Regions from separate parts of the Moritella sp. 36 genome, predicted to be linked through region 3. Evidence: predicted binding sites of a transcription regulator. Region 3 holds the regulator's gene; each other region holds the start of a gene.
What was found. The regulator sigma-54, encoded in region 3, starts transcription at its own class of promoters, with help from an activator protein. The targets are predictions, from matches to a motif close to GTTGGCACGNNNNTNGNNT.

Region 1: the regulator sigma-54 is predicted to act here: its motif matches at 6,162-6,180, upstream of HWV03_RS03800 (NarK family nitrate/nitrite MFS transporter).
Region 2: the regulator sigma-54 is predicted to act here: its motif matches at 2,232-2,250, upstream of HWV03_RS18575 (formate dehydrogenase accessory sulfurtransferase FdhD).
Region 4: the regulator sigma-54 is predicted to act here: its motif matches at 5,883-5,901, upstream of glnA (glutamate--ammonia ligase).

Annotation. Positions count from the first base shown of each region.
Region 1 covers NZ_CP056120.1:821,506-829,139, reverse strand. Annotated here, with positions in the region: gene pstA (phosphate ABC transporter permease PstA) at 1-1,506, opposite strand, end outside; gene HWV03_RS03810 (ABC transporter permease subunit) at 1,533-3,743, opposite strand; gene HWV03_RS03805 (glycine cleavage system protein R) at 3,985-4,488, shown strand; gene HWV03_RS03800 (NarK family nitrate/nitrite MFS transporter) at 4,643-6,103, opposite strand; gene HWV03_RS03795 (PstS family phosphate ABC transporter substrate-binding protein) at 6,427-7,404, opposite strand.
Region 2 covers NZ_CP056120.1:4,202,811-4,210,444, reverse strand. Annotated here, with positions in the region: gene HWV03_RS18585 (Ig-like domain-containing protein) at 1-287, shown strand, start outside; gene HWV03_RS18580 (helix-turn-helix transcriptional regulator) at 394-1,308, opposite strand; gene HWV03_RS18575 (formate dehydrogenase accessory sulfurtransferase FdhD) at 1,305-2,195, opposite strand; gene HWV03_RS18570 (DUF3305 domain-containing protein) at 2,399-2,881, shown strand; gene HWV03_RS18565 (DUF3306 domain-containing protein) at 2,871-3,497, shown strand; gene HWV03_RS18560 (4Fe-4S dicluster domain-containing protein) at 3,771-5,480, shown strand; gene HWV03_RS18555 (TorD/DmsD family molecular chaperone) at 5,505-6,104, shown strand; gene HWV03_RS18550 (twin-arginine translocation signal domain-containing protein) at 6,127-6,330, shown strand; gene HWV03_RS18545 (formate dehydrogenase subunit alpha) at 6,343-7,634, shown strand, end outside.
Region 3 covers NZ_CP056120.1:231,669-239,302, forward strand. Annotated here, with positions in the region: gene tldD (metalloprotease TldD) at 1-321, shown strand, start outside; gene yjgA (ribosome biogenesis factor YjgA) at 442-993, opposite strand; gene pmbA (metalloprotease PmbA) at 1,119-2,459, shown strand; gene mgtE (magnesium transporter) at 2,564-3,922, opposite strand; gene rapZ (RNase adapter RapZ) at 4,072-4,935, opposite strand; gene hpf (ribosome hibernation promoting factor) at 5,078-5,365, opposite strand; gene HWV03_RS01090 (RNA polymerase factor sigma-54) at 5,397-6,914, opposite strand; gene lptB (LPS export ABC transporter ATP-binding protein) at 6,964-7,634, opposite strand, start outside.
Region 4 covers NZ_CP056120.1:4,877,424-4,885,057, reverse strand. Annotated here, with positions in the region: gene HWV03_RS22685 (permease) at 1-96, shown strand, start outside; gene HWV03_RS21760 (hypothetical protein) at 100-294, opposite strand; gene HWV03_RS21755 (PilZ domain-containing protein) at 505-1,122, shown strand; gene glnG (nitrogen regulation protein NR(I)) at 1,168-2,586, opposite strand; gene glnL (nitrogen regulation protein NR(II)) at 2,598-3,650, opposite strand; gene HWV03_RS21740 (DUF4124 domain-containing protein) at 3,753-4,274, opposite strand; gene glnA (glutamate--ammonia ligase) at 4,397-5,806, opposite strand; gene typA (translational GTPase TypA) at 6,327-7,634, shown strand, end outside.

The sequences.
Region 1 (7,634 bases), 590 kb from region 3:
GAAACCAACATCATAAATATGGAAGCCTAAGTGCATGAACTTACGTTCAACGTGAATATACGGGAAGTTCATATCAACCGGTAATGTCGGAGCAAGTTTAACTACACCCACCAGCATCAATGGTGCTACTTCACCCGCAGCACGGGCAACAGCCAGAATAAGACCCGTCATAATTGCTGGGCTTGCCATTGGCACGATAATACGCCATAGCGTTTCAAACTTCGTTGCACCCAGTGCTAGCGACCCCTGACGTAATGATGTTGGAATACGCGATAAGCCTTCTTCCGTTGATACAATCACAACAGGTAACGTTAAAATAGCCAGTGTTAATGCCGACCATAATACACCTGGTGAACCAAATACCGGAGACGGTGATGATTCAGGGTAGAACAATTCATCAATTGAACCACCTAACATGTAAACAAAGAAACCCAGACCAAATACACCGTATACGATTGACGGTACACCAGCGAGGTTAATCACCGCAATACGAATCATTTTCGTCAAGCCATTTTTCGGGGCATATTCATGTAGGTAAATCGCTGCAACCACACCTAATGGCGTCACAATAACAGCCATCAGCATCACCATAAAGATAGTACCAAAGATAGCAGGGAATACGCCACCTTCCGTATTTGCTTCACGTGGGTCACTTGTTACGAAGCTACCCATGTTACCAAACCAATGCATGATTTTACTCACAATACCCATGTCGTTCGGGTATGTCACTTCAAGTACATTAGATAATGGAATGCGAACTTCTTCACCACGCATGTCTTTGACAATAACAGCATCACGGTTAGCTTGGTCACGATAACTAAATAATTGCGCTTCATAAATTTGGTATTCAGCACGCAATCCTTCAGAGATCTTGCTATATTTCGTTTCAATCTCGCTAGTCAGCTCGTCTTTTAATTCATAACTGCGTAATTTTAAGCGAATACGCTCTAATTCATAGTTAACCGAACTAATTTCACCCTTCTGTAGACTTTGCGCTTTATCGTTTAGTTCAACAGCACGCTTAATCAGAACTTCTAATTGCGCCGCAGAGGTTAAGGATTTCTTCACCCCATTTTCTTCGATAGCAACTGGGTAACCATAAAAGTTACCATTCGTAAAACGTTCAATCACAGCCAGGGCAGCGGGTGTTGATTGTTCCGTAATTGCCGGACCAAGTAACCAGCTGAAATCAAGATCTACATATTCACGGTTACCGGTTTTCACCAAGATACGCTCTACCGTCTCTAACGTTGGGTCAATTTTGACACCAGCTTCAAGCAAGCGTTGAATTGGCACAAATTCACGATCATAGATCTCACCAATAACAACGCGGTTAGAACCATCTTCAAGCTGTACATTAAATTCATGTATCGCACTTGGCCAGAAGTAAGTCAAACCACGCCATGCGATCAACATCAACAAACCAAGAACTGCAATCAAACTTATACTTACAGCACCACCTGTCATCCATATCCAAGGCGATCCTGAGCGAAACCAATTTTTCATTTTAATATCCTATTACAAGCCTTAGATTAAATCGCGCTGTATTTTTCACGTAAACGCTGTCTCACGTATTCCGCAATAGTGTTGAATACAAACGTCAGAATAAAGAGTACGAATGCCGCTAAGAACAGTACGCGGTAATGCGAGCTACCCACTTCTGATTCCGGCATTTCGACTGCAATGTTGGCAGCCAATGTTCTCATACCAGAGAAGATATTAAAGTCCATTACAGGCGTATTACCGGTTGCCATTAATACAATCATTGTTTCGCCAACCGCACGGCCTAAGCCCATCATGACTGCCGAGAAAATACCTGGACTTGCAGTGAGTAACACAACTTTAACCAGTGTCTGCCAACTTGTCGCACCCAATGCCAATGAGCCTTGCGTTAAATGCTTTGGCACACTGAAAATAGCATCTTCAGCAATAGAGAAGATAGTTGGAATAACTGCAAAGCCCATCGCAATACCAACAATCAAAGAGTTACGTTGGTCGAAACCAAAGATATCATTGATATAAGCACGTGCGTCACCATCAAAGATCAAGTCTTCTACAAGCGGACTAACCGATACTGAGAAGTAACCAACAAGTAATAACACAGGCAACAGGATGATAACGTGTGCACCTTGTGGGACACGATTAACAAATGATTGTGGTAAGAAATGCCAAATAGCCGCCACCATCACAGCCGAAAATGGCAAGAGCACCGCGATCATCATCACACCGGGCAAATTCATTTCAACAAACGGTGCTAACCATAAACCAGCAAGGAAACCAAGGATTACCGTTGGTAGTGCTTCCATGATTTCAACCGTTGGTTTAATTACTTTACGTAAACCAGAGTTCATGAAGTAAGCAGTATAAATAGCACCTGCTACCGCGATTGGCACCGCAAATAACATCGCATAAAATGCGGCTTTAATGGTACCAAATGTGATTGGCACTAAGCTTAGTTTCGGTTCAAAGTCATCAGATGCCGAGGTCGACTGCCAAATATAGTCTGGTTCCGAATAGCCTTCATACCAAACTTCTTGCCACAATGCACTCCATGTCACTTCAGGATGCTCATTGGTTAGCTTATAAAAGCCGATACCCTGTTCTGATTCAACTAAGAAAGCGTTTGCACGAGGAGAAATTGCAATATGCTGAAGTGAACCCATACCAAGATCTTGGTGTAATAGTTTAGTTTCACCTGTGGCGTGAAAAATGGTAAGGCTATTATCCACCCCAACCGTCATGAAACCTTTACGAGAATATTCAGTGGTAATATCAATGACACTTGATTGCGCATCAAACTGACGAATTTTAGTGAACTTACGCTCGCCATCTTTAGCCACTTCAAACCATTGACTCACCACACCGTTATCATTCGCGACCAGTAATGAACTTGCGCCAGTTAATAATGCAACGTGGGTCACGTTTTGTTGTTTTTCATTAATATCTAACACTTCAACAATCGAAATATCATCGGTATCACGAATATCATAGATAGACAGTTTGTTACCACTACGCATGAAGATAAAGCGGAAATTTGGTGTTAACAATACTTGTTCAACATCCATCGGCATTGAAGGCAGCTCAATTGTCTCGCTGCTCCATTCCAATTCTTCCGTCATGAAGTTTTCTTCTGCAGTATAACGTAGCAATATACCGCGGTTATCCGCCGTCACCGCAACGATAGCCGCATCTTCACCTTCAACTTCAATTGCAATATGTTTTAATGCTTGCCCTTGGCTGTCAACTTCAATTTGTTGCTCACCAAATGGGAAATTAACTTGTGGTGTGATAAGACGCTTATCACTAGGATAGGTGACATCGAAATCAGCTTCCGCAACTAACGCCTTACCATCATTAAAACCAAATACAACGATAGGTGATGTTGGCCCTGTTTGACCAAATGACGTCGCCGGCTGTGGTAATGCATATTGCATCAACTCAACGTTGGGATCTAAAGTGTTAAAGAAGTTAATGCCTAAATCACTATAACGGTAGGCTATTTCATTTTGCTCTTCCATCGCTAATGCATAAGTATTACCAGCAAAAGATTGACTGTATTGTGCTTTAGATTCTATTTTCGCCGATTCAAAAACCGGATAAACCACATACAGTAGGTAGCAAAATATTAGCAGCAGTGTCATCAGTACAACACCTCCGCCCATTTTAATACCATATTCTGCGAGTTTATCTTTAATTAGACGTTTACGGGAGCCCGCAATCGTTAAAGAAAACTGTTCAGCCATCTCTTCCTCGTATTTAGCTGTAATTAATCACAACGCGATTATATGTAATATTTATGACAGTTATATGACATCACTCAACAACGTTAAATATATTCCACTTTAGCTGGTCTAAGCACTGATATTTATATACCAGTGCTATATTTATGCACGTTATTTGCATATAGTATGGCGCATCATATTAAGTGATGAAAGTAGCTAAAACAAAACGTTTTACACCGGATTTTTTATATAGGGCTTAGAAATGCTTAAACAACTTATCGTAACGCTTATTGGTGATGATAAATCAGGTCTCATAAACAACTTATCACGTGTCGTCGCCGAACATAAGGGAAACTGGTTAGCAAGTAACATGAGTGAGCTAGCAGGACAATTTGCAGGTATCTTACAAATTTCAGTAGAAGATGAATATTACCGCGATCTATGTGAAGCATTGAGCCTGATCCCAGGCCTAACCATAAGTTTCGCCGAAGGTAAAAATCAAAGTATTTGGCAGAAATCACCCTGCCTTATCATCCAAGATAACGACCGTCCGGGAATTATCAACGAAGTATCTAAGATATTAACGCAGCACGGTATTGAATTAAAAGCGATAACAACACACAGCAAAGATCTGTGGCAGTCTGATAACAATCGTTTTTATGCCAAACTTAAGCTAGCGCTGCCTGATACCCTAGACCATGATATGCTCAGTGGTGACTTAGCAAAAATATCGCCAACCTTGATTGCTGAAATGACCGAAGCTTAGGTATATAGGCGGGTTAATAGATAAGTAGACAAACAGGTAAACAAATCATTATATAAAAATGGCGCCATTACCAACTATGATAATGACGCCGCACTCAATACTGTCACACTTTATTCATAAAAATATCCAATGATATTCTTATCATTAAGACTATTTATGACACATTAATTAACGTCACTTTACCGTCTTCATCTACCTCTGCAATATGCCCTTTTGGCTCTTCCATTAATAACAAAGCAATAAAGCCGACTATCGCCGTGATTGAAATCGCATAAAAGAATACTTGTGTCGATACGATTGAATACAGTGTTAAATAAAATACAGCCCCTACATTCCCATAAGCACCAGTCATTCCCGCAATTTGCCCCGTTAAACGACGCTTAATTAATGGTACCGCAGCAAATACAGCACCCTCGCCAGCTTGCACGAAGAATGAACATGCCATTGCGGTTGCGATAGCAAGCGGTAATGACCACGCAGCCGTAATTTGTGACATCGCATAATAACCAACGGCTAAACCAGCAGTTAAGATCAATAATGTCTTCTTACGACCAAAGCGGTCACTGATCCAACCGCCACCGGGACGTGACATTAGATTCATAAAGGCGTAAGACGCTGCAACCATACCTGCTTCCGTCATTCCTAGTCCGAATGTTTCTGCAAAAAATAGCGGCAACATGGAAACAACCGCTAACTCAGAACCAAACGTAGAAAAGTACAAAACGTTAAGTACAGCGACTTGCTTAAACTTATAACGTTCAATTTCAGGCACTTCTTTAACAAAAACATCGCTATTTACTTGGTATGTTTTCCAGCAATCAAGTACATAAAGAACACCTAAACCAACATAAATAGAGTGGGTGATAGTTTCTGTGAACATACCGATTTGTAACAACTTCCACGCTAATAAGCCAAGCGTCAGGTACATAGGTAGTTTCATGATCAGCAGTAAATAAAAATCACCTTTGCTGGTCACTTCCATTGCTCCGCCTTTTTTGGGGCGGAAATAAGTTGCACCTTTAGGTGTATCAGTAACATTAAAGTAATACACAATACTGAATAACAAACTCATTAAACCTGTGATGGCAATCGCATAGCGCCAGCCATCTTCACCACCAAACAATAATGCAATTGTCGGTAGTGTGAATGCAGCAGCAGCCGAACCAAAGTTACCCCAACCACCATAAATACCTTCCGCGGTACCTAACTCATTGGCAGGAAACCATTCACTAACAATACGGATACCAACTACAAAACCAGCACCAATCAGCCCCATCATAAAACGCGCTATTGCTAACTGTTCAAAGGTCGTCGCCATTGCAAACATAAAGCAGGGAATAGAACAGACAGCTAATAATGTAGAGTAAACAATCCGAGGTCCGTATTTATCGGTTAGCATACCTATAATCACTCGAGCAGGAATGGTTAAGGCTACATTTAAGATCAGCAGAGTTTTAACTTCTTCAGTGGTTAAACCTAAACTGTCTTTAATCGCTAACATTAGTGGTGCTGCATTAAACCAAACCACAAAAGTAATAAAAAATGCCATCCACGATAAGTGTAAAGTTTTCATTTTCCCTGAAAAAGACAATATATTAAATTTTTCTTGTCCCATAAAAATTCCCTCTAAGATATAAAAACAAAGTTTAAAAAATTTTATCTTATCTAGAACAAAGCAATACTAAGGCCAACTTAATAAAAGCCAACTTAAACACTACTTATCAATGACTTACAACCAAGGAACATCAAAACCATAGACCTGGGGTTGAATATTTGCACCAACATGGTGACTAAATGTGAGCAATGTATCATTTTGAGAGCAATTTCCCCAAGCTTGCACATACAGTAAACAAGGCTACGACCTCATTTTATTTTATGCCAGAAAGCAAAAAGCCCGCTAAATAGCGAGCTTTAATCATTTAACCTAAGTAAGTCGTATTACAGTGTAATACCTGCTTTCTTAAGGTCTTTTGATGTAACTGAGTTAGGTAATGGGATATAACCATCTTTAGCTACGATCTTCTGACCTTGTTTCGATAATATCAGTTTTAAGAACTCCGTTTGCATTGGAGATAATGCTTTGTTCGGGATCTTATTGATGTAAACGTATAGGTAACGAGACAATGGGTATTTACCTGATGCAGCGTTATCTAACGATGCTTCGATGTAGTTAGTCCCTTTTTTCGCTAGTGGTACTGCACGAACACCTGATGTTTTATAACCGATACCTGAGTAACCGATTGCATTAAGTGATGATGATACAGACTGTACAACAGATGCTGAACCAGGTTGCTCATTCACGTTATTTTTGAAGTCACCTTTACACAATGCTTTCTTCTTAAAGTAACCGTAAGTACCCGATACTGAGTTACGACCAAATAATTGGATATCACGCTCAGCCCAAGAACCTTCTAGTCCTAATTCACCCCAACGTTCAACACGCTTCGCTTCACCACATTTTAGTGTGCTTGAGAAAATCGCATCTACATCGGCAATGTTTAAACCTTTAATTGGGTTATCTTTGTGTACGAATACCGCAAGTGCATCGATAGCAACTCGAATTGCTGTAGGCTTGTAACCGTAACGTTTTTCAAACGCTTCGACTTCTTTAGACTTCATTTTACGGCTCATTGGACCGAACTGTGAAGTACCTTCTGTTAGTGCAGGTGGCGCAGTAGAAGAGCCAGCCGCTTGGATTTGTACGTTAACACTTGGGTAAATATGTTTGAATTCTTCAGCCCACAACGTCATCATGTTTGCTAATGTATCAGAACCAACTGTAGATAGGTTACCTGAGATACCACTTACTTTTTGATACTCTGGTAATTTAGGGTCTAGTCCTGCTGCAAATACGCTTTGTGAAGCGATTGCTGTCATTGATATCCCTAATGCTACAACAATTTGTTTAATATTCATTTTACTTCTCCAAGTATAATTTTTTATTTTGTGTCTATGACTACAGGGTATATAAGCTTTGTATTTAGTGTCCACGACTACAAGTAATATAAGCTTGTATCTTGTACCTCGTTTCTGTGAATACAAGTATTCAATAAACTGATGACAATAATATGAATGAAACATGACGGTTTGATGACAGCGCACGATTTATTACAAATAAACCTCTGCTAATTACCCATACAGTATAA
Region 2 (7,634 bases), 1.1 Mb from region 3:
AAAAAGAAAATAGGCTTAATTTTAAAGTTGATTTAGATATATATATGGATAATCCATTCATGAAGATAATTTTTGGTACTCATAATCTTCATAGTTATCCTGTTACTCTTAATTTACAAGGGCCCCTAACATTTTTAGAGGATGGTCGTATGAATATTGAATTAAAGAACTTAAATCAAATTGAGCTCGATGTTGAAATGTACATATTGGGGAATATTGGCAATATGAAACTCGCTATTGAACCTGGTAGTATGGCGTTACAGCAGGTTTCACAACCAATGAAATAACGCTTAGCTATGTTCATGGCTCCACCTAAGCTGTTACGGGATTGTAGGTGGAGCTTTGATAGCTGAGGTTGTGGTATTTAGGTCTACTTTGTACTTAAATTTAAGGCTAATTGGCACTCCAGACTTGTTGACCTGTCCGGCTGAAGTTATAACCACCGAGTTGATCTCCCTTAGCTTGGATCTTCATATCAGATAACGACTGTAGTAATTGCTGCTGCAAGGTACGGAAATAGATATTTTTGGGGATCACCAGTTCAAAAGCTTCGGTACTTAGCGGAATAAAACCTAAACCAAATTCGCCTGCAGTGCTTTGACTCGCGCAGCCCACATCCGCTTCTCCACGGGCAATGCAAGACGCTAGCTCTCGTTCACTGTGACAAGTTTCCGCTGCGGTAAGCATATCGACAGTGTAAGCATGATTATGCAACCATTCACCTAAGGCGCGCATACTGCCAGCCCCTTCTTGACGTAGTGCCCATCGCCAACGTGAAGTTAGTAATTCTTGTAAATTTAATGAGCGAGAGTTCACTAAATCGGCTAGTTCTTTGTTAACCACTAAGCCTTGTTGACGCTCAAAGGCGTGGATCAGCACCCAGTTTTTATGCCCTGGATATTGCTGTAATAATGCAGGGTGACGTAAGCTTGCTTCTTCTGCATGTCCCCAGTGTATCGCACAAATATCCACATGGCCTTTACTGAGCATGGCTAAACCTTGGCGAGTGCCTGTTGAGGTATAACCAACCAGTGCGGTGCTGCCAAGCTTTTGTGCCATCTTCCCCACGACGAGTTGCAAGAGTGGATCATCAGAACCAGCGATGAGTAAGCGGTCATTCAGTACGCCGTTATGGCAAGATTCCAGTAGCCATTTATCCAACATCGCTTTGGGAAATAACCATTTACCCGTTACTTTCGTTGCAGGCAAATGACCATCGTTAGCCAGTGTGTAGACCTTTTTTTCATTCAGGTCTAAATACTCAGCGACTTGCTTTACATTCATAAAAGCAGGGAAGTGTTCGCTCATGCACTTTTACCGATTAGTGTTGATGATTGTTCTTGTGATGCTGTTTGTGCAAGTGCTTCTGCGTCAGGGCCTTTGACATCTAAAATCAGGTTCGCCATACCGTTATATACTTGAAAACGATTACCTTTAGCGCGAGCAACCATGGTAATACCCAGTTTTTTTGCTAAGTCGTAACCCATTTGTGTAGCACCAGATCGGGATAATAATACCGGGATCCCCATTTGCGCTACTTTAATCACCATCTCAGACGTGAGGCGGCCTGTAGTATAAAAGATCTTATCTTCACCTGTTTGACCTTTTAACCACATCTCCCCAGCCAAGGTATCAACTGCATTGTGACGGCCTACATCTTCGACAAACGATAAAATAGTGGTGTCTTTACACACTGCACAGCCATGCACTGCACCGGCCGCTTTATAAGTTGCGTTGTGGTGAGTTAATGCTTCTAACAAACCATAGAGTTTTGATTGACGTAATCTAGGTTGTGGCAGTGTGATACCTTCTAGTTTTTTCATTACATTGCCAAACATGGTGCCTTGACCACAGCCTGAAGTAACGGTTTTTTTCGATAACTTATCTTCTAAACCATCAGTATTTTCACGGCTGATCACGGCTGCAGAATTTGTATCCCAATCAATAATTACTGATTCAATCGCGGCAATGTCTTCAATGAAACCTTGGTTTTTTAAATATCCAAGCACGAGGTCGGCAGGTCGGGCTCCGAGCGTCATCACTGTTACGATTTCTACCCAGTTTAAGTAAATCGTTAGCGGATGTTCACACGCGATCTCTTTGGTCATAGTATCGCCATATTCATCCATGATGTCGACGGTCATAGTGTGCTCAACTGAAGAATTGGTTTTAATTATTTTTGGTAATTGCGGCATCGGAAGTCCTGCTGGTTTATATATCTATCAAGAGGTAAGCAAAGTTCATTCCAACTTATACCCTGCACCTTGAAGTAACTTGGGTATCACCATTTTATTTGTCACTTATCTTGAACTTGGTCTAAATTTTGCTGAGTAGGGTGCGTTATATAAGAAATTATAAAAATACTAAATAATTATAAAAATAGAATAAAGGAGCATGTGTGCAACAAATTGATGAACATAAGCGCTTAGAAAAAGACGAATCAAGTTGGCCAATCAGGTTTCGTCTTTGCTCTGAAGAAAAGCAAATTGGACGCTGGACGACGCTGTCTTGGTCTATTGATAATGTCGAATTATATGATCACAACCACACGCAAGACGATGCTAGCACTGGCACCTGTTATGAGCGTGTATTAACGTTATACCGCGATGAACGAACTGATTATCGTTTTAACCTCAGTTCACAAGACCCGCATTTGTTTATTGTTTGTGAAGAAAATAATGAGCAGCTATCGCCGTTACTTATCACTGTCGCGCAAAGTGTCGCAAGCAGTTACATGGATGGCGATTATCAAGTGTTACATATTCAAATGCCCTTACCAGTTCAGGCTTGGATGGAAGCATTCATTGGGCGTCATGGCGAACTGATTGAATTTAAAAAGAAACGTTATAAAGATAAAAAAGGACGTTCAAGTGGCAACTAACTTTTTTCAACGTTGGTCTAGCCGCTCTCTGACGGCTAAAGACAAAGCTTCAACAACGTTATCGGAAACGAATGAAGCCGTTGAAGAATTAACTGAATCTAAGCAATTTTCTGAGCCAGTTTATGATGCTAACGCAGAAATTAATCAAGCCGTTACGCTAGATAAAGTGACGAATGATGCGGTAGATAAGCAGAGCGATATTGCAGACAAGAGCAGTGATGACGTATTAACAATTGCAGATGCAGATAGTGTGACATTTGACAGCGGCGTCGTTTCATTTCTAAAGCAGGGGGTTGATAAATCAGTAAAAAAAGCGGCGCTCGCTAAATTGTTTCATTCAGATGAATTCAACTATATCAGTGATATGGACGATCATACTGAAGACTTTTCTAATATCCCTAAACTCGACGATAGTATCGCAAAGCAGTTACGTGGTTGGGTTAAGACAGTATTAGAAGAACCTGAGCAAGTAGAAGACCTCAGTATTGAACGAACAGAAGAAGCAGAAATGTCAGCTGTTGAAGATGAAACAGTTGAACCCGTCACGGAAGATTTCAAATTATCGCAAGGCTGCGATGAGCCACATCACAAAATTATTCAGCAAGGTGAGACATAAAGGGACTAATAACCCTTATTTTAATCGGGACAATTTGATACAGGCGTGATCATTTGTAGCGACAAAATGTCTCAGTTGGAAGTACATCAACTGTCCTTATCTGACTTTAGTTCTTTATAGGTCATTTTTTTCCGTTAAAAGTTGGTTCGGTTATTGCTCTATTAGCTACAGCATAAAGTACGGTAAAAACCGTACGGCAGAAAGAGCTTCGGGCACTAAACTCGCAGTTTAATCGGCACCAATTTTTGCGGTGACGAGTATACAGGAATAGCAATGTTAAAAAGTATTCTAGAAACATTTACAGATAGCAATGGTCAAGCACGCTTAAGTGCAATCGCTGGTACGGTTGAATTATCGAATTTGATCCCGCCAACGGTCTCTTACGAGAGCCGAGGGAATCTATTGATCATTGGTCCGCACGATACTATTACTACACTGGCCCCGCAATTTTCAACACTTAATTCAGTGACACTCCTTGCGACTTCGCAGGCAGCTGAAAACACGGCGAAAACAAGTAATGACATTAAGGTATTTTTTAGTAATGACGTAACAATAAAAGGTTACTTAGGCGCATTCGAAGTGAATTGCCGCGTAGCTGGTACATTACTTGATACCTATGTCAATCTAGCGGAAGTAACTATCGGTGGTGATAGCTTTGATTTAGTGGTTGATATGAGTGCCGAGAGCATTATCAACACCGAGATCCCTGCACCTGGTTATTACCCTGTCGGCAGTGGTAAAGCGGCGATTGCAGATGTGATTGAAACCTTACCTGACATGCTTGGTACGTTTGATAAGCCTAAGTATTTCCGTTTAAATAATGACAGTTGTGCACATTCATCCCGTGGTGTGAGCGGCTGTACACGTTGTGTTGATGCGTGTCCAGCGGGTGCGTTATCAAGTAATGGCCATGCGATCGAGATTAACCCGTTCTTATGTCAGGGGGTTGGTACTTGTGCAACGGCTTGTCCGACAGAAGCGATCACGTATGCATTACCAGATCCAGAGAAAACCCAGAACTTCATTTATCGTTTGTTAAACAGTTATCAAATGGCGGGAGGTGTAAAGCCGACGATCTTATTCTTTGGTAACCGTGATGAAGAAAACGTTGCAGCGAAATTACCGTCATTACCATCGAATGTGATCCCGATTGCACTGGAAGAGTTAGCAACTGTGGGTGTCGATACATGGTTTAGCGCGCTGATTTATGGTGCGCATCAAGTACTGTTAGCAACGAATATTGCTTACATGCCTGCGACAATTGACCGCGTTTTAAAAGATGAGTTAGCCATCGCGAATAACTTCTTAACTGAACTTGGTTTTGAAGCAGATCGCATTTGCTTGTTTGAACTTAGCTCCGCGGCTGAATTTGTGGCGTTCCCTGCATCTTTGTTGCCTGTGGTAGATAACAAGATCGCAGTGATGGATAGCGGTGTATTAGCCGAGCAATTATCAGGGACTAAGCGTGAGAAATTGTTTAGTGCATTAGATAGATTGCATGCGCAAAGCACAGTTAGACCAACATTGTCTAGCGTACCTGAAAATGCACCTTACGGTAGTGTTGAATGTAAAACAGATGATTGCACGCTATGTATGGGGTGTGTGGCTGTATGCCCAACCCGTGCATTACATGCTGTTGGCGGACGCCCCGGTTTGCAGTTCAAAGAGCAAGATTGCGTGCAATGTGGCTTATGTGAAAAAGCTTGCCCAGAGCAAGTGATTAGTCTTAAACCGGGTGTTAACTGGGATGCTGAAAGCCGCCAAAACACCGTGATGATCCATGAAGAAGAGCCTGCTTGCTGTTTAAGTTGCGGTAAAGCATTTGCGCCAGCATCGATGATTCAAATGCTGACCGAGAAATTACAAGGTCATTCACAATTTCAGGGTGATGCTATTCGCCGTTTATCTATGTGTGAAGACTGTCGTGTACGCGATATTTTTTCTGACATGGCTGATGATCCAACAAGTCAGTTGCGAGTGTAAAACGAAATGATGGAAACACAAAACATGTCACAGCCAGTTGCTGAAGAAACAAGATTACGTATCGATATCTATAGTTTACTTGCTCATCTATTACGTAAGGCACCGGATGCTGACGTCATTGATTGGTTAGCGAATTTAGATGTGGATGCACCGAACGAACTCATTCAAACCACGGGAATGTCGGCAGCTTGGCCGTTATTAAAACTCGCGTCACAAAAGACCTTATTAACCGCGGTTGAAGATGAATACCAAGATTTGTTTATTGGTATTGGCCACGGTGAGATCGTGCCGTTTGGTTCTTGGTTCCTCACCGGGTCATTAATGGAAATGCCATTAGCGCATTTACGCCATGATTTGAAAAAGCTGGGTTTTCAACGCGATGAAGACGTGAAAGAACCGGAAGATCATATTGCTGCATTGCTCGAAGTCATGACGATGTTAGTCGCAGAAAGTAATCAAAAAGTACAAGCTGAATTTTTTAATCGTCATATAGATACCTGGTTTGAGCGTTTTTGCCAAGATTTAAAGGTGGCGAAAAACGCGGTGTTTTATAGCGCCGTCGCCGAGCTAGCTTTGCAATTTTTAAGTATTGAAAAAATACGTTTTATCGACGTAAAAAAATAATAACGATAGAGGATCAAACTGGATGAGTAAACAAAATAAGCCGGATGAAAACCGCCGCCAATTGTTAAGAAATATTGGTTTAGGTGTCGCTGCAGGTGCGATTGCAACAGGTGTATCAACCTCTGTTAATGCATCTGTCGACACGCGAGAACAGAAAGATAAGCAGAAAAATACAAAAGGTTACCATGAAACTAAACACATTCGTGATTACTACGATTCTCTATAAGCGGAGCTCTAAATGAAATTAACTAAACGTTCCGATACGGTCAACAAGGACGAAAAACAACTGGGTATTTCGCGCCGTTCGTTTATGCGTAACTCTTCAATTGCTGCCGCTGGTGGTGCCGTCGGTGTTGGCATGTTCGCACCGGGCATGATGAAAAAAGCTGAAGCGAAATCTGTCGATCCAGAATCACCCGTTGAAATTAAACGTACGATTTGTTCTCACTGCTCTGTGGGCTGCGGTATTTATGCCGAAGTACAAGAAGGTGTATGGACTGGTCAAGAGCCCGCATTTGATCATCCGTTTAATGCGGGCGGTCACTGTGCGAAAGGTGCCGCGTTACGTGAACACGGCCATGGTGCGAAACGTCTTAAATATCCAATGAAACTGGTTAACGGTAAATGGATTAAAATGAGCTGGGAAACAGCACTTGAAGAAGTCAGCCAGCAAGTACTTAAGATCCGTGAAGAGTCCGGTCCTGATTCTGTTTACTGGTTAGGTTCAGCAAAGCATAACAATGAACAAGCGTATTTGTTCCGTAAAATGGTATCGATGTGGGGCACTAATAATGTCGATCACCAAGCTCGTATCTGTCACTCGACAACAGTAGCGGGTGTAGCAAATACCTGGGGTTATGGCGCGATGACTAACTCGCTAAATGACATGCATAATTGTAAATCAATTTTGTTTATCGGCTCAAACCCTGCTGAAGCGCATCCCGTCGCGATGCAGCATATCCTTATCGCGAAAGAAAAGAACAACTGTAAGATTGTTGTTGCTGATCCACGTCGTACCCGTACTGCTGCAAAAGCAGATCACTATGTGTCTTTACGTCCGGGTTCTGACGTTGCTTTCGTTTGGGGCGTGTTATATCACGTGTTCAAAAATGGTTGGGAAGATAAAGAATTCATTCACCAACGTGTTTACGGCATGGACGATGTACGTGCAGAAGTTGCAAAATGGACACCTGCTGAAGTAGAGCGTGTTTCTGGTGTATCAGAAGCGGATGTTTATGAAACGGCGAAACTGCTTTCTGAACACCGTCCAGGTTGTGTTGTTTGGTGCATGGGTGGGACGCAGCATACAACGGGTAATAATAATACGCGTGCATATTGCATCCTTGAACTTGCGCTTGGCAACATGGGTAAACCTGGCGGTGGTGCTAATATTTTCCGTGGTCACGATAACGTACAGGGTGCGACTGACTTTGGTGTATTAGCTGATAACTTACCAGGTTACTACGGTCTTTCTGAAGGTGCTTGGAAGCATTGGGCTGGCGTATGGGATGTTGATTATGAGTGGCTAAA
Region 3 (7,634 bases):
GAGATCATTAGTACGGTTGAGAAGGGCATTTATGCGCCTAACTTTGGTGGTGGTCAAGTTGATATTACCTCGGGTAAATTTGTATTCTCCGCATCTGAAGCGTACTTAATTGAGAATGGGAAAATAACTACGCCAATTAAAGGTGCAACCTTGATCGGTAATGGTCATGAAGCAATGCAGCACATCTCAATGGTCGGTAACGACCTAGCATTAGATAAGGGTGTGGGTATTTGTGGTAAAGAAGGCCAGAGTGTCCCTGTGGGGGTCGGTCAGCCTACACTGAAACTAGATAGTATGACGGTGGGTGGCACTGGTAGCTAATTTGCTATTTGTGGTATACAGTTGATCAAAATAAAGCCCTAGCAAGTGTATAAATGACTTGTTAGGGCTTTATTGTTTGTATCGGTTAAACATTAATACTACCGAAATAGCTAATTAATATTATAGACCCGCTATCTCGCGTAGGTGTTTAAAGATTTCTTTGCTTGGTTTAGCTGCTTTCAGCGGCTTTTCCGCTTTAAGTTCTTTATTCACTTGGCGAACCAGTTGACGTAATTTTTGACGATCAGCGTTTGGATATTTTTCCATTAATGCTGTGATCGCAGCATCACCACCGGCAATTAACTCATCACGTACTATCTCTAGTTTTGTTAATTCAACGGTTGCTTGGTTGTGTTTATTGGTGATCTTATCGTATGCCATTTGGATCGGCTCGAGGCCATCGCTACGCATAATTTTGCACATGTACGATAGATGTCTGCTGTAAGCATCTGTACGTACTGCGATTTTTCTCGCTGTCACAATTGCAGCAAGTAAGTGTTCAGAGAAACCCATCTTAGCAATCTCTGCTTTACTTAGTAAAGAGATCGCGCCAGCGAGTTTAAGCGTCTCGGCAATTTCAATTTTGTTTTCTGCACGACTTTGATATAGCTCGTCGTCTTCAGCACGTCGGTAAGACTTTTCGCTGGTAATATTCCGTTCTTTTACGCTCATAATATTCTTTTTCAAAACGATTGATATGTTAATTGTATCAGTTTATTGCTAATTGCGCAGTTGCAGCAGGAATTTTTATCGCAACATGGTATGCTTAATCCAGTATAACTTATTGAAACGAGCCCATGAACTTAAAACAGCAAATTACATTAGAACAAAATAAATTGGAATTAGCCGTTACTCAAGCACTCGATATCGCGAAAAAGGCAGGCGCGACAGATGCTGAAGTAGCTATTTCACGACAAACTGGTTTGTCTGTGAGTACACGCATGGGCGAAGTTGAAAATGTTGAATTCAACCATGACGGCGCATTAGGTATCTGTGTATACCGCGGTCAACGTAAAGGGAATGCATCAACCTCTGATTTAAGTGAAGCGGCAATTCAAAGCACCGTTGCTGCGGCGTTAGATATCGCGTTACATACTGCAGAAGATGAATTTGCTGGTCTTGCTGATCGTGACCTGATGGCGTTTGAACCAGAAGACCTAGATTTATGTCACCCAATTGAAATTGAACCTGAGTATGCTATTGAACAAGCTTGTCTCACCGAGCGCTTAGCCTTGGCGCAAGATTCTCGTATTGTGAACAGTGAAGGTGCGTTTACCAGCCATAGCAGCATTAAAGTTTATGGGAACAGTCATGGTCTCGTGAATGGCTATGCAAGTACCCGTCATAGCATGAGTTCGGTATTGATTGCAGAGCAAGACGGCGCAATGGAACGTGATTACGGCTATTCAATGGCGCGTGACGCAAGTAAATTGTGGACACCAGAGCAAGTTGCTATCGAAGCGGTTAATCGTACTGTGGACCGTTTAGGCGCGCGTAAAATCGATACCTGTAATGTACCAGTTATTTTTCATCATGATGTTGCAAGTAGCTTAATGGGTCAGCTGGTAATGGGTATTAGTGGTGGTAGCTTATATCGTAAGTCATCATTCTTATTAGATAAGTTAGGCGAACAAATTTTCCCTGACTGGTTAAACATCCAAGAACGTCCGCATATTAAAGGTGGTTTAGCATCATCTATGTATGATGCTGAAGGTGTGCGCACTAAAGATTTAAATGTTGTAGAACAAGGTATTTTAAAGAGCTACCTATTAACCAGCTACAGCGGTCGTAAATTGGGTATGCAAACAACTGGCCATGCTGGTGGTATCCATAACTGGAATGTCACAGGTAAAGGCGAAACATTAGGTCAACTGTGTCGTCAAATGGGCACTGGTTTATTGGTGACTGAACTGATGGGGCAAGGAGTGAATATTGTAACGGGTGATTATAGCCGTGGCGCCTCAGGTTTCTGGGTTGAGAATGGTGAGCTGCAGTATCCAGTACACGAGATCACGATCGCAGGTAATTTAACGGATATGTTCAAAAATATTGTTGCAGTCGGTAACGATATCGATGTTCGTAGCAGTATTCTAATGGGCTCTACACTATTAGAATCAATGCAGATTGCAGGTAACTAATATCCCCTAGGTTTAAGTGAGAAAGCCTGTGTCATGATGACACAGGCTTTTTACGTTTATAGGCTATTAACTTTACTTTCTGAACTCTGCTTTCGTTATAAAGGTTAACCGTAGACTAGTGTTGCCATGCCTAAGAAGGCAAATAGACCGACGACATCGGTAACGGTGGTGAGTGCCATGCCGCCAGCTAAGGCAGGATCGATATTATATTTCTTCATTGCCAGTGGAATGACCACGCCTGCAAGCCCCCCCATCGCCATGTTGATAAACATAGCGCCACCAATGATCAGCCCCAGAGATGGATCGCCTTTCCATAATGATACTATGATTGCAATAGATATTGCCCAGATAGCCCCGTTCAGTGCGCCAACCATGGCTTCTTTACCAATTAACCAACGGCTATTGTCGTCATTAATATGACCAACCGCCATACCACGAATAACCAATGCGAGGGTTTGATTACCGGCAATACCGCCCATGCTTGGCACAATGGTCATTAAAATAGCAAGTGTAGCGAGTTGTTCTAAGGTCGCTTCAAACATGTTAGAGACGGATGCAGCAGTCAGTGCGGCAATTAAATTAACCCCAAGCCAGAGTGTTCGACGTTTGGTACTTTGTATTACTGGCGCGAAGGTATCTTCATCGTCATCCATACCGGCCATACCCATCATGTCATGCTCGGCATTTTCACGAATAATATCAACCACGTCATCGATGGTAATACGTCCGAGTAGTTTACCTGAGTCATCAAGTACTGGCGCAGAGATCCAGTCATGACGTTCAAACAGCTTGGCAACCTCTGAGGTATCCATATGTGCAGGTAAGGTTTCTGCTTCGCGATCCATAATAGTGCTAATCACACTGTTTGGATCTGTTGTTAATAACATGGCTAAGGGCACATCGCCAATTAAGCGATCATCTTTATCAACCACGTATAAAGTATCTGTGGCATCGGGTAATTCACCGCGTAAACGGATATAACGTAAGATCACATCGACAGTCACATCTGGTCTTAAAGTAATGGTATCTGTGTCCATGATACTGCCAGCAGTGTCTTCTGGATACGCCATCGCTGTTTCTAAACGTTGACGATCTTGGGTATCCATTTGGGTGATAACTTCTTGATAGATACTGTCTGGTAGGCTACGGAGAATATTGGCTAAATCATCAGTATCGAGCCCCTCTGTCGCAGCGACAAGGGACTCCGTATCCATCAGTTTGAGAATACTGGTTTTGGCATCTTCATTAAGTTCGTCAAGGATTTCACCTTGCATTTCAGAGTCGGTCAAACGCCACAGTACTTTACGGCCTGCTGGTGGCGATGATTCCAGTAATAACGCAATATCACAAGGGGGCGTTTGGTAGAGCATTCGTTTAACGTGAATGAACATACCACTATCAAGTGCTTCGTTCACTTCGCTTAAACGTAGGTGTGTGCTGTCATGCTCCATCTTTTCTGGCATATGTCGTCCCCATTCTTATTATTCTTCTTCTGCAAGACCTTGCTTGCTGGTGCTGCGTAATTCTAGCTTAATCTGTATTTATAATCAGCATTAACAATAAAGTAAAATAATTAACTGTTTAGATCGTTAACGCCATTGCAAATGAGTACCTAGATAGTTTTATGTTTATTTTTTTCTAAGGTTTGATGGCGAGTTTGCACTACACGATTTTGTAGTTTAAAGCTCTTTGCTAATTGTTCAGCAATGAATACCGAGCGATGTTGGCCGCCTGTACAACCGATAGCAACGGTGACATAACTGCGGTTATTTTTTTCTAACATTGGCAACCAAGTCGTGAGTAAGTTTTCAATCTGTTGTGAAAAGCTCATTACATCAGGCTGTTGGCTCAGGTATTTAATGACGGGTTCATCAAGACCTGTGTAAGGTTTTAATTCTGGGATCCAATGGGGGTTTGGTAGAAAACGGACATCAAATACATAATCGGCATCCATAGGTAGGCCATGTTTAAAACCAAATGATTGAAATACTAAGACAAGTTGGTTGTTTTTCTTTCCTAAAATACGTTCTTTAATCTGTTCACTGAGTTCATGAATATTGAGTTCAGTAGTATCGATTTTTAAATCAGCAAGTAACGCTAAAGGGCTTAATCGTTTTTTTTCTATTTCAATCGCTTGTGATAGAGATAGCTCATCTTTTGTTAACGGATGAAGGCGTCTGGTTTCACTATAACGTTTGATAAGGACTGACTGGTTAGTATCAAGAAATAAACTAGTCAGATCGGTGCTCGTTCTTAACTCTGTAATTATGTCGTTTAATTCTTTTTTTTCTGTCGGTAAATTACGGACATCAATACTCACTGCCACTTTTTCGGTTTGGTCATTTAAGGTTTTTAGCAGTTGTGGTAGTAATTTTACTGGTAGGTTATCTACGCAATAGTAGCCTAGATCTTCAAGCACGCGTAATGCAATTGATTTACCAGATCCTGACTGGCCGCTGACTATTATTAATTTCATCTTTTATCCTCACAGCGATATAAAATAATGGGTTCATTATCCCGCAATTGATTTGGATATGATATGTTTTAATTATGTCAGAAGCATTAATACCTAAAGGAAAAAGTGGTTTTCCTTTAGGTTATCTGTGGCGAGATTAAAATTAATGACGAATCAACTTCTCTTTATGCTTAATCACTTGGCGATCGAGCTTATCCAGTAAGCCATCAATTGCGGCATACATGTCATTGTGTTCATGCACGGCAAAGATCTCCCCCCCATTTAAATGTATTTTTGCTTCTGCAATTTGAAGTAATTTTTCGACATTTAAAATCACATGGATATTGTTTATATGATCAAAATGCCGTTCTAATTTGGAAAACTTGCTATCAACATAATCTTTCAGTGAGTCTGTAATGTTTACATGTCTACCGGTTAAATTAATTTGCATATATGTCTCCCCTATGAAGGTTGGATTAGCCTTATAATAGGCTTTTACGCTGATTAGACGGTGGTATACTTAGTGCCTCCCGATATTTTGCAATCGTACGTCTAGCCACTTTGATACCTTGATCAGCAAGTAAATCAGCAATCTTGCTGTCACTTAATGGTTTAATGACATTTTCTGCCGCGACCAATTTTTTTATTAATGCTCGAATAGCGGTTGATGAACATTCTCCGCCATTGTCAGTACTTACATGGCTTGAAAAGAAAAACTTAAGTTCAAAAATACCGCGTGGTGTATGCATAAACTTCTGCGTTGTTACCCGTGAAATGGTTGACTCGTGCATTTCCACTTCTTCGGCAATATCATTTAAAACCATAGGTTTCATGGCTTCATCGCCATACTCAAAAAAATCAATTTGTCGTTGAACAATACTTTTAGTTACTTTTAGTAAGGTTTCATTACGGCTATCTAAGCTTTTAATAAACCATTTAGCTTCTTGTACATGCGTTCGAATAAACTGCCCATCGCTGCTACTACGATTGCTTGTCGACAAGTTTGAATATTCATTGTTCACTTTTAATCTTGGCACAATGTCAGGATTTAACTCGACTACCCACTGATTATTTTTTTTCTTTACTAAAACATCGGGAATTACATAAAGCCCTTCAGTCTGATCGATAACATTGCCAGGTCTGGGTTCTAGACTCTGAATTAATTGCATGATCTCTTTAAGCTGTGGTTCTTTTAATTTTGTCTTACGGCTTAATTGACGGTAGTCGCGATTGCCTAATAAATCCATGTGAGACTGAATTATTTGCTGACATTCTGTTAACCAAGGTGTGTTTTTAGGTAAATGCTGGAGTTGGATCAATAAACATTCTTGTAATGAACGCGCTGCAACGCCGATGGGATCGAAATGTTGAATACGCTTTAATACTGCTTCTATTTCGTCTAATTCAACTTGCTCTTCACTATTTTCTTTACTACTGTCGCTAAGTTCTTGGTGACCGTTATTGACGCTAGACAGGATGTCTTCACAAGTCTGATTAAGGTAGCCATGATCATCAATGCCATCAATAATCGCAACGGCAATAGCACGATCAGTGTCAGAAAATGGGGTTAATTCCATTTGCCACATGAGATGCTCGTATAAGCCTTCGCTGGTCTCACCTTGATAGACTTGGTCTAAACCATCAATACTGCTACCCGCACTGCTGTGAGTCTGTATTTGAGGGGTATAGACATCATCCCAATTACTGTCATTAGGCAATTCATCTGGCATGGCTTCACTGGCGAGCGCATCACTAACTTCTATTTGGCTGGCATCGGTAACTGCGTCGTTATTATTTGGATTATGCTCATCACTACTTTCTGTATCGTTTGCTTGAGCTGTGTTGGGATCTTCTTGTTCCAGTAGCGGATTACTGTCTAATGCTTCTTGAATCTCTTGTTGTAACTCCAAGGTCGATAATTGTAATAATCGAATCGCTTGTTGCAACTGTGGCGTCATTGCCAGAGATTGACTCATACGAAGTTGTAATGATGGCTTCATCTAACGACTACTCTCTCTTCCTTAAATGCGGTAACGTATCAATATCAAACTATAGTCGGAATTGATCACCAAGGTATACTTCTTTCACTTTTTCGTTGGATAAAATCTCTTCAGAAGTACCAGATGCGATCAAATGTCCATGGCTCACAATATAAGAGTGTTCACATACATCGAGTGTCTCACGTACGTTATGGTCGGTAATTAATACCCCTAAACCACGATCGCGCAGATGTTGAATAATTTTTTTAATATCACCTACCGAGATTGGATCAACGCCAGCAAAAGGTTCATCTAATAAAATAAACTTTGGATCTGCCGCAAGCGCGCGGGCAATCTCAACACGGCGGCGTTCACCACCCGATAAGCTCATGCCTAAACTATCGCGAATATGGGTGATATGGAACTCTTCTAATAATTCTTCTAACTTTTCTTCACGTTCGAAACGCGTGAGTTCAGTTCGTAACTCTAAGATTGCCATGATATTTTTCGTTACCGATAAACGACGAAAAATAGACGCTTCTTGGGGTAAGTAACCAATACCTTGTTGTGCACGAATATGCATTGGCTCATGCGTTAATTCTTGGTCATCAATGAAGATTTGTCCATGATCTCGCTTAACCAAGCCAACTACCATATAAAAGGTGGTGGTTTTACCTGCGCCATTAGGCCCGAGTAAACCAACAATTTGGCCTGATTCAACTTCGAGACTCACATCTGACA
Region 4 (7,634 bases), 390 kb from region 3:
TCTATAAGTATTTTACGTCGTGGTGCGCGTAGCTTTATGCTGGAATTATTACCGCATAGTTTTAGAAATGCGAAACCGCATCATCACCATCATTAGAGATTAGATTGTAATATCAATCTTGTTGCTAAGGGCACCGCGTCGATCATGAACACGGCGCTCATAACGAGAGCAATGATTTAATGAACGTTGCCGCCGCTCATGGCGGTGACGTTTTTCCATAATAAACTCGCCTTTTACTTCTATCGTTTCTATTAGACAGACTTCATTATTTATATTATCTAGATTTACTTCCATGTTCGGCTCCATTGTTGCTACATCGGAATCGTTATTTGTTAATACTTACTTTTATGACAGTGCATCAAGCTCACAGTTTTTATATTTGCAAGGTTAAAGCTGTTCTGGTTTACTAAGATTAGTATAACTAGATGAAAATGTAATTTAAATTACTCCCACTCTTTGTATAGCAAACAGGATGTTTCTCGACAAAGTAATAAAGGTTTTTTCATGCCAAAGAAAGTGACGGATATTTTAACTCAAGATGAACTTAATTTATTACAGGAAGTAATTGAAAGTCATGCTGATGATGTTAGCCGTGAAGTATGTATTTCGCACATTTCCAAAAAAATGCTGGATGTATTAGCGCAATCTGATGACATTGTATTGGTAACGCAAAGCGAACAAAAGGAATTTCGTTTTCCGCTTTATCTTATTAGTGATGGCTATAGCGATGAGCTAAAGGAGCTTGGTCCTCCCGATATCATTGATCATAAAGGTGGAGAAGGGCGTTATTGGCGCCTATCGGATCCTAAAGGTTTAAAGGTATTTGATCCGAAAGGTGAAGTCTTATTGGGGGCTGTTCTGAATATATCGACGTCGGGATTATTTATGTTATGCAGTGCGCAGCAATTTTCGTCTATTGATTTTAACCTTCAAAAAGGGGACCGTGTGAACTTTTATTTAAAGATCCCACAACGTGGTTTTCATTTAGTTAAGGCTAACGTTGTACGGATTGAAAATGAAAATAATAATGGTAAAGGGCTGGCGTTGAATTTTGATATTGATAATGACTTAGCTTTGATACTCCATAATTATATTATTGAGAAACATGACTCACTGAATTAGTAAGCGGCAGTTAACTTAAAGAATAGGTTAACTGCCTAAGCATAATTAATTAATATCGAGTTCCTTCAACTTACGGGTGAGAGTATTACGACCCCAACCCAGTAGTTTTGCTGCATCTTGTTTATGACCTTGTGTGTACTCGAGTGCGGTTTGTAACATGATACGTTCAAAATCGGGCATTGCTTCAGCAAGGATATCACTCTGTCCTGATGCGAGTTGCTGTGCCGTCCAGGTTTTTAATTGTGTGCGCCAGTCGCCACTTTGAGCCGCGCTACCATGACTTATTAAAGGCGATTGCTCTTCGGTGATCTCAGAAGGTAAATCAGCAATGAATATTTCTTGGCCGCTGGCCATCACGGTTAACCAACGACAAATATTTTCAAGTTGGCGAACGTTACCGGACCAATGATGATTGGCTAAATAGGTTTGTGCTTCTTTACTGAGAATTTTGGTTTCGACACTCAGCTCTTTACCCGCTCTGATTAAAAAATGATTGGCGAGTTTAGGAATATCTTCTCGACGTTCATTTAACGATGGAATATGAATACGAATGACGTTCAAACGATGGAATAAGTCTTCACGAAAACTACCATCAGCTACTTTCTTTTCTAAGTTTTGATGCGTTGCTGCGATGATTCGTACATCCACGCTCACCGGAGAATGGCCCCCTACACGGTAAAACTGCCCATCAGAAAGTACCCGCAATAATCGCGTTTGAATATCAATCGGCATATCCCCGATCTCATCTAAAAATAGGGTACCGCCATTAGCTTGTTCAAAGCGACCATTACGCACACCTGCTGCGCCAGTGAAAGCACCTTTTTCATGACCAAAAAGTTCTGATTCAATCAAATCTTTGGGTATTGCAGCCATGTTTAAGGCAATGAATTCGTTATTTACGCGTGGGCTGTGTTTGTGTAGCGCTTGTGCAACTAATTCTTTACCTGTGCCAGATTCACCATTAATTAATACGCTGATCGAAGAACGTGATAAGCGACCGATAGCGCGAAATACTTCCTGCATGGCCGGTGCTTCACCAATAATTTCAGTCACTGGCGCGACTTTATTATTTTTACGGCGGTTTTTGCTTTGCTCTTTGGCATGAGTCACTGCACGAGTCGCTAAGGATACGGCTTCATCAATATCAAACGGTTTTGGTAAGTATTCAAATGCACCAGCCTGATACGCATTGACTGCACTGTCGAGATCGGAATGGGCAGTCATTATGATGATCGGGAGGTCAGGGTGAATGGCATGTACTTTATTCATTAATTCTAACCCGCTCATTTCTGGCATGCGGATATCAGAAATAATGATATCTGGCTGTTCGAATTCGAGTTTATTTAATAAGGCATGCGCACCACTAAATGCAGAGGTTTCAAATTTCTGTGATTTTAATGCTTTGTCGAGAACCCAGCGGATAGAACTATCGTCATCGACAATCCAAACTGTTGCTGTTGTCATAGTTTAATCCTTTATTTTCTTAGTGGCAGATAAATGGCAAATTCGGTATGACCTGGCCAGCTATGGCACTCAATTTTCCCCTTGTGTTGCTTAATCAGGTTTTGAGCAATAGAAAGTCCAAGTCCGGTGCCGCCTTCACGTGCAGTAACCATTGGGTAGAACAAGGTATCTTTAATGTGCTCTGGAATACCGGGTCCGTTATCAATGATTTTTATTTCAGCACATAAGCGATATTTCTGTCCTTGGATATTCACTTGATGTGCTGTACGCGTAATAATTTTAATGATGCCATGTTCTTTTAGTATTTGAACGGCATTACTAATTATATTAAGTAGTGCTTGTTGTAATAGGTCTGGTTCCATCTCAAAATCAGGTATTGATGGATCATAATCTCGTTCGATAATAATACCTGACGGTAAATCAAACTCGACTAACTGTTTTACTTTTTCAATGACGGAATGAATATTTAAAATGGTTTGCTGACCAGGCTTTTGTGGCCCCAATAAACGGTCAACTAGCGTCCGTAATCGATCGGCTTGTTCGATGATAATACCTGTAAATTCTTTTAATTCCGGCGTTGGTAGTTCTTTCTCTAATAATTGTGCGGCGCCACGTAATCCCCCGAGTGGGTTTTTAATTTCATGGGCCAAGCCACGTACTAATTCTTGTGCAGCTTGCTGTTGTACGTGTTGATAAAGTTCTTGGCTAATTTTCTTTTGTAAGTCTATTTGTCTCGCTTCAATTAGAACACAGACTTCCGAGTTAAAGTTCGTTAATGTTGCTGAAATTTCGACTAATAGTTGGCGATCATCAATGACTAATGATACTTCATTATCAGTAAATCCTTGCCCTGTTTTAATTATGCTTGCTAATAATGAAAGGTCGAGTGTTGTATGTTCGATGATATCCGTGATCTTCACATCAAGCACACGACTGGCACTGGATCCTAATAGTTGTTCACCCGCTGGATTGAGATATTTTATATACAGATCATGATTGAGAACGAAAACCGAAGAAACTAAGCTATTCATTAATGACTGTTGAGGTTCTGGGAGCATTACCATGGCACTTCCTTATTAGGATAAACATCCCGTGACTGAACGCACCAATTCGGTGCTCACTTTAAAATATTACTGTACAGCGTGGTGAAATTAAAGCGGAAATGCTTAGTTGGCCTTAAATCGATGTAAATAAACAGTAATGAGCTCTGATGATGCAATTACCTTGCCTAAGTTGTTAATTATTTGTAACTGTAATTTATGCGTACCAATGGGTACGTTTGTGACATCAAATTGCTTCTCAATTTGCTCACTATAAGTAATGCCATCAATTAATAAACGAATACTTGAACCGTACAGCAGTGTTGAACTGAGAGTGGCAGACACTGTGATTTCGCCAGTATTACTGCGTATTGTTTGTTGATCGCGTGGTGTGCTGATATGAATGCTACTTGGCGTGACTGATTTGTCATTCATTGTGGTTTTTGCATGACTTGTTTTCGGAGGAATTGATTGAGTAAGAGAGTCAATGGAAGGTGGCGTTAGCTTCACATCAATTTCTTTGGCTGATGCTGGTTTACTTTCATCATCCGAAAAGTGGGTAATACCTTGTTCATCAGTCCATTGATAAATAGCGGCAACACTAGTATAGCTTGTGATTATTAATATGAATAACATTACGTATTTCATGGCGACATCCTGTCTTTGATTACTTGATTTGTATGGTTATTTTCACCTAGTTACATTTATTTCACAAATAAAAAACCCGCTAAATAGCGGGTTTTTTGATATTAATTTTTATTAATAAGAAATTATACGCTGTAGTACATTTCAAACTCAACTGGGTGAGTTGTCATGTTCAGTCTTTCAACTTCTTCTTCTTTTATTGCAATGTAAGCATCGATTGTATCGTCAGCCATTACATCGCCAGCCGTTAAGAAGTCACGGTCAGTATCTAGTGCTGATAGTGCTTCTTGTAGTGAAGAGGCAACTTGTGGAATTTCTGCTGCTTCTTCTGCTGGAAGGTCGTATAGATCTTTATCCATTGCATCACCAGGGTGAATACGGTTTTTAATACCGTCAATACCTGCCATTAACATCGCAGAGAATGCTAAGTATGGGTTTGCTGCTGGATCTGGGAAACGAACTTCAATACGTGTCGCTTTTGGCGATGGTACGATTGGGATACGGATTGATGCAGAACGGTTACGCGCTGAGTAAGCTAGCATTACTGGTGCTTCAAAACCTGGGACTAAACGTTTGTACGAGTTAGTTGCTGGGTTAGCAAATGCGTTAATTGCTTTTGCGTGCTTGATGATACCACCAATGTAATGAAGTGCAGTTTCAGAAAGACCGCCATACAGATCACCAGAAAAAATGTTTTCGCCATTTTTCTGTAGTGATTGGTGACAATGCATGCCTGAACCGTTATCGCCTACAAGTGGCTTAGGCATAAATGTTGCTGTTTTGCCGTAAGCGTGTGCAACATTATGGATAACGTATTTAGTGATTTGAACTTCATCCGCTTTTTCAACGATTGAGTTATATAGTGCTGCGATCTCGTTTTGACCTGCTGTCGCTACTTCATGGTGATGCGCTTCAACTGTTAAGCCCATTTCTTCCATTATTAGGCACATTGCACTACGGATGTCTTGTGCAGAGTCAACTGGTGATACTGGGAAGTAACCACCTTTAACACCTGGACGGTGACCCATGTTGCCGCCTTCGTACTCTTTATCAGAGTTCCAAGAAGCTTCTTCAGCGTCAATCTTGTACATGCTACCTGACATGTCAGTTTTGTACTTAACATCATCAAATAGGAAGAATTCTGGTTCAGGACCGAAGAATACATCATCAGCGATACCTGTTGAGCGTAAGTATGCAAGTGCACGCTTTGCTACTGAACGTGGGTCACGGCTATAACCTTGCATTGTTGCAGGTTCGAGTACGTCACAACGAAGGTTCAGAGTTGTTGCTTCTGTGAACGGGTCAAGTACAGCTGTTGCCGGATCTGGCATTAAAATCATGTCAGATTCGTTGATGCCTTTCCAACCTTCAATTGATGAACCATCAAACATTTTACCTTCTTCAAAGAAGCCGGCATTAACTTGATGATGTGGTAGAGATACGTGCTGCTCTTTACCTTTAGTATCTGTAAAACGTAAATCTACAAATTTAACGTCTTGTTCTTTAATTAGAGCTAATACGTTTTCTGCTGACATAAAAAATAACCTCCGGTGTCATCAATATGATGGCTTAATTTAAAGTGGCTGACTGTAAACAATCATGATTTAAATAATGCCATATATGTGCCAACTATTTAAGTTGTTGATTCTATTGCTTTAGTTCGCGTATTCTCCCTTGCTCCAATCTATTGCTGCACGAAGATCGTGCGTGCTACGCACTTGTTTGGTGCAGCGATTGTTGCGGTAAAAAAACGCGTACATTTACTATTACTAAGTTCGATATTATGGTTTATTTTCAGGGATTACCAGTAAAATCGTATTCAAATATAGTTGATAAAACGTCTCATCTGTAAGTCTAATTGATCACTGTGTGATACGGCCTATATTTATTTATATTTTGTGTGCTAAAAGCCCATTTAGTGGCTATTGCTTGGTTTTTAAATAAAATAAATTGCAATCATTTTACTCTGTGCCAAAATTTTGCTAGGTAGATCACAAGGAGGCGGTTACAATACCGCCTAATTTTTACCCATATAAAATATATAGAGGCATCACAGTGCTAGATAAACTACGCAACATTGCGATTATCGCTCACGTTGACCACGGTAAAACTACTTTAGTTGACAAGTTATTAGAACAGTCAGGTACTTTAGAGAAACGTGGTGGTAATGAAGAACGTGTAATGGATTCTAACGATCTTGAAAAAGAACGTGGTATTACAATTCTTGCTAAGAATACTGCTATTACATGGAAAGATTACCGTATCAACATCGTAGATACTCCAGGACACGCCGATTTCGGTGGTGAAGTTGAGCGTATTATGTCTATGGTTGATAGTGTTTGCTTAATCGTTGATGCTGTTGATGGTCCTATGCCACAAACGCGTTTCGTAACGCAAAAAGCATTTGCACATGGCCTTAAGCCAATTGTTGTTATCAACAAAATCGATAAACCTGGTTCTCGCCCTGAATGGGTTATGGATCAAATCTTCGATCTGTTTGATAACCTAGGCGCAACTGATGAACAGCTAGATTTTAAAGTTGTTTACGCATCTGCACTTAATGGTTGGGCTAACGTTGAGTCTGAAGAAGCTACTGAAAACATGGAACCTTTATTCCAAGCTATCGTTGATGGTGTTTCTGCTCCAGAAGGCGATCGTGATGGTGATTTCCAAATGCAAATCTCGCAACTTGATCACAACTCATATGTTGGCGTGATCGGTGTTGGCCGTGTAACACGTGGTTCTGTTAAACCAAATCAACAAGTTAGTGTTATTTGTGCTGATGGTCATATCCGTAACGGTAAAGTAGGTACTGTACTTGGTTACATGGGTCTTGAGCGTCATGAAACTGAAGAAGCGCAAGCTGGCGATATCATCGCAATCACAGGTCTAGGTCAACTTAAGATTTCTGACACTATCTGTGCGCCTTCTGCTGTTGAAGCACTACCTGCATTGTCTGTTGATGAACCAACAGTAACAATGACTTTCCAAGTAAACAACTCTCCATTCTGTGGTAAAGAAGGTAAGTTTGTTACTTCACGTAACATCCTTGAACGTCTAGAAGCTGAACTTGTTCACAACGTTGCATTACGTGTTGAACAAACAGATGATCCAGATAAATTTAAAGTTTCAGGCCGTGGTGAACTTCACCTAGGTATCTTAATTGAAAACATGCGTCGTGAAGGTTTCGAGCTAGCTGTATCTCGTCCTGAAGTGATCATGATTCAAAAAGATGGCGAAACTCAAGAACCATATGAAACGGTTACTATTGATGTTGAAGAAGCGCATCAAGGTCCAGTTATGGAAAAAATGGGCATGCGTAAAGCTGAACTTACAGATATGGCACCTGATGGTAAAGGGCGT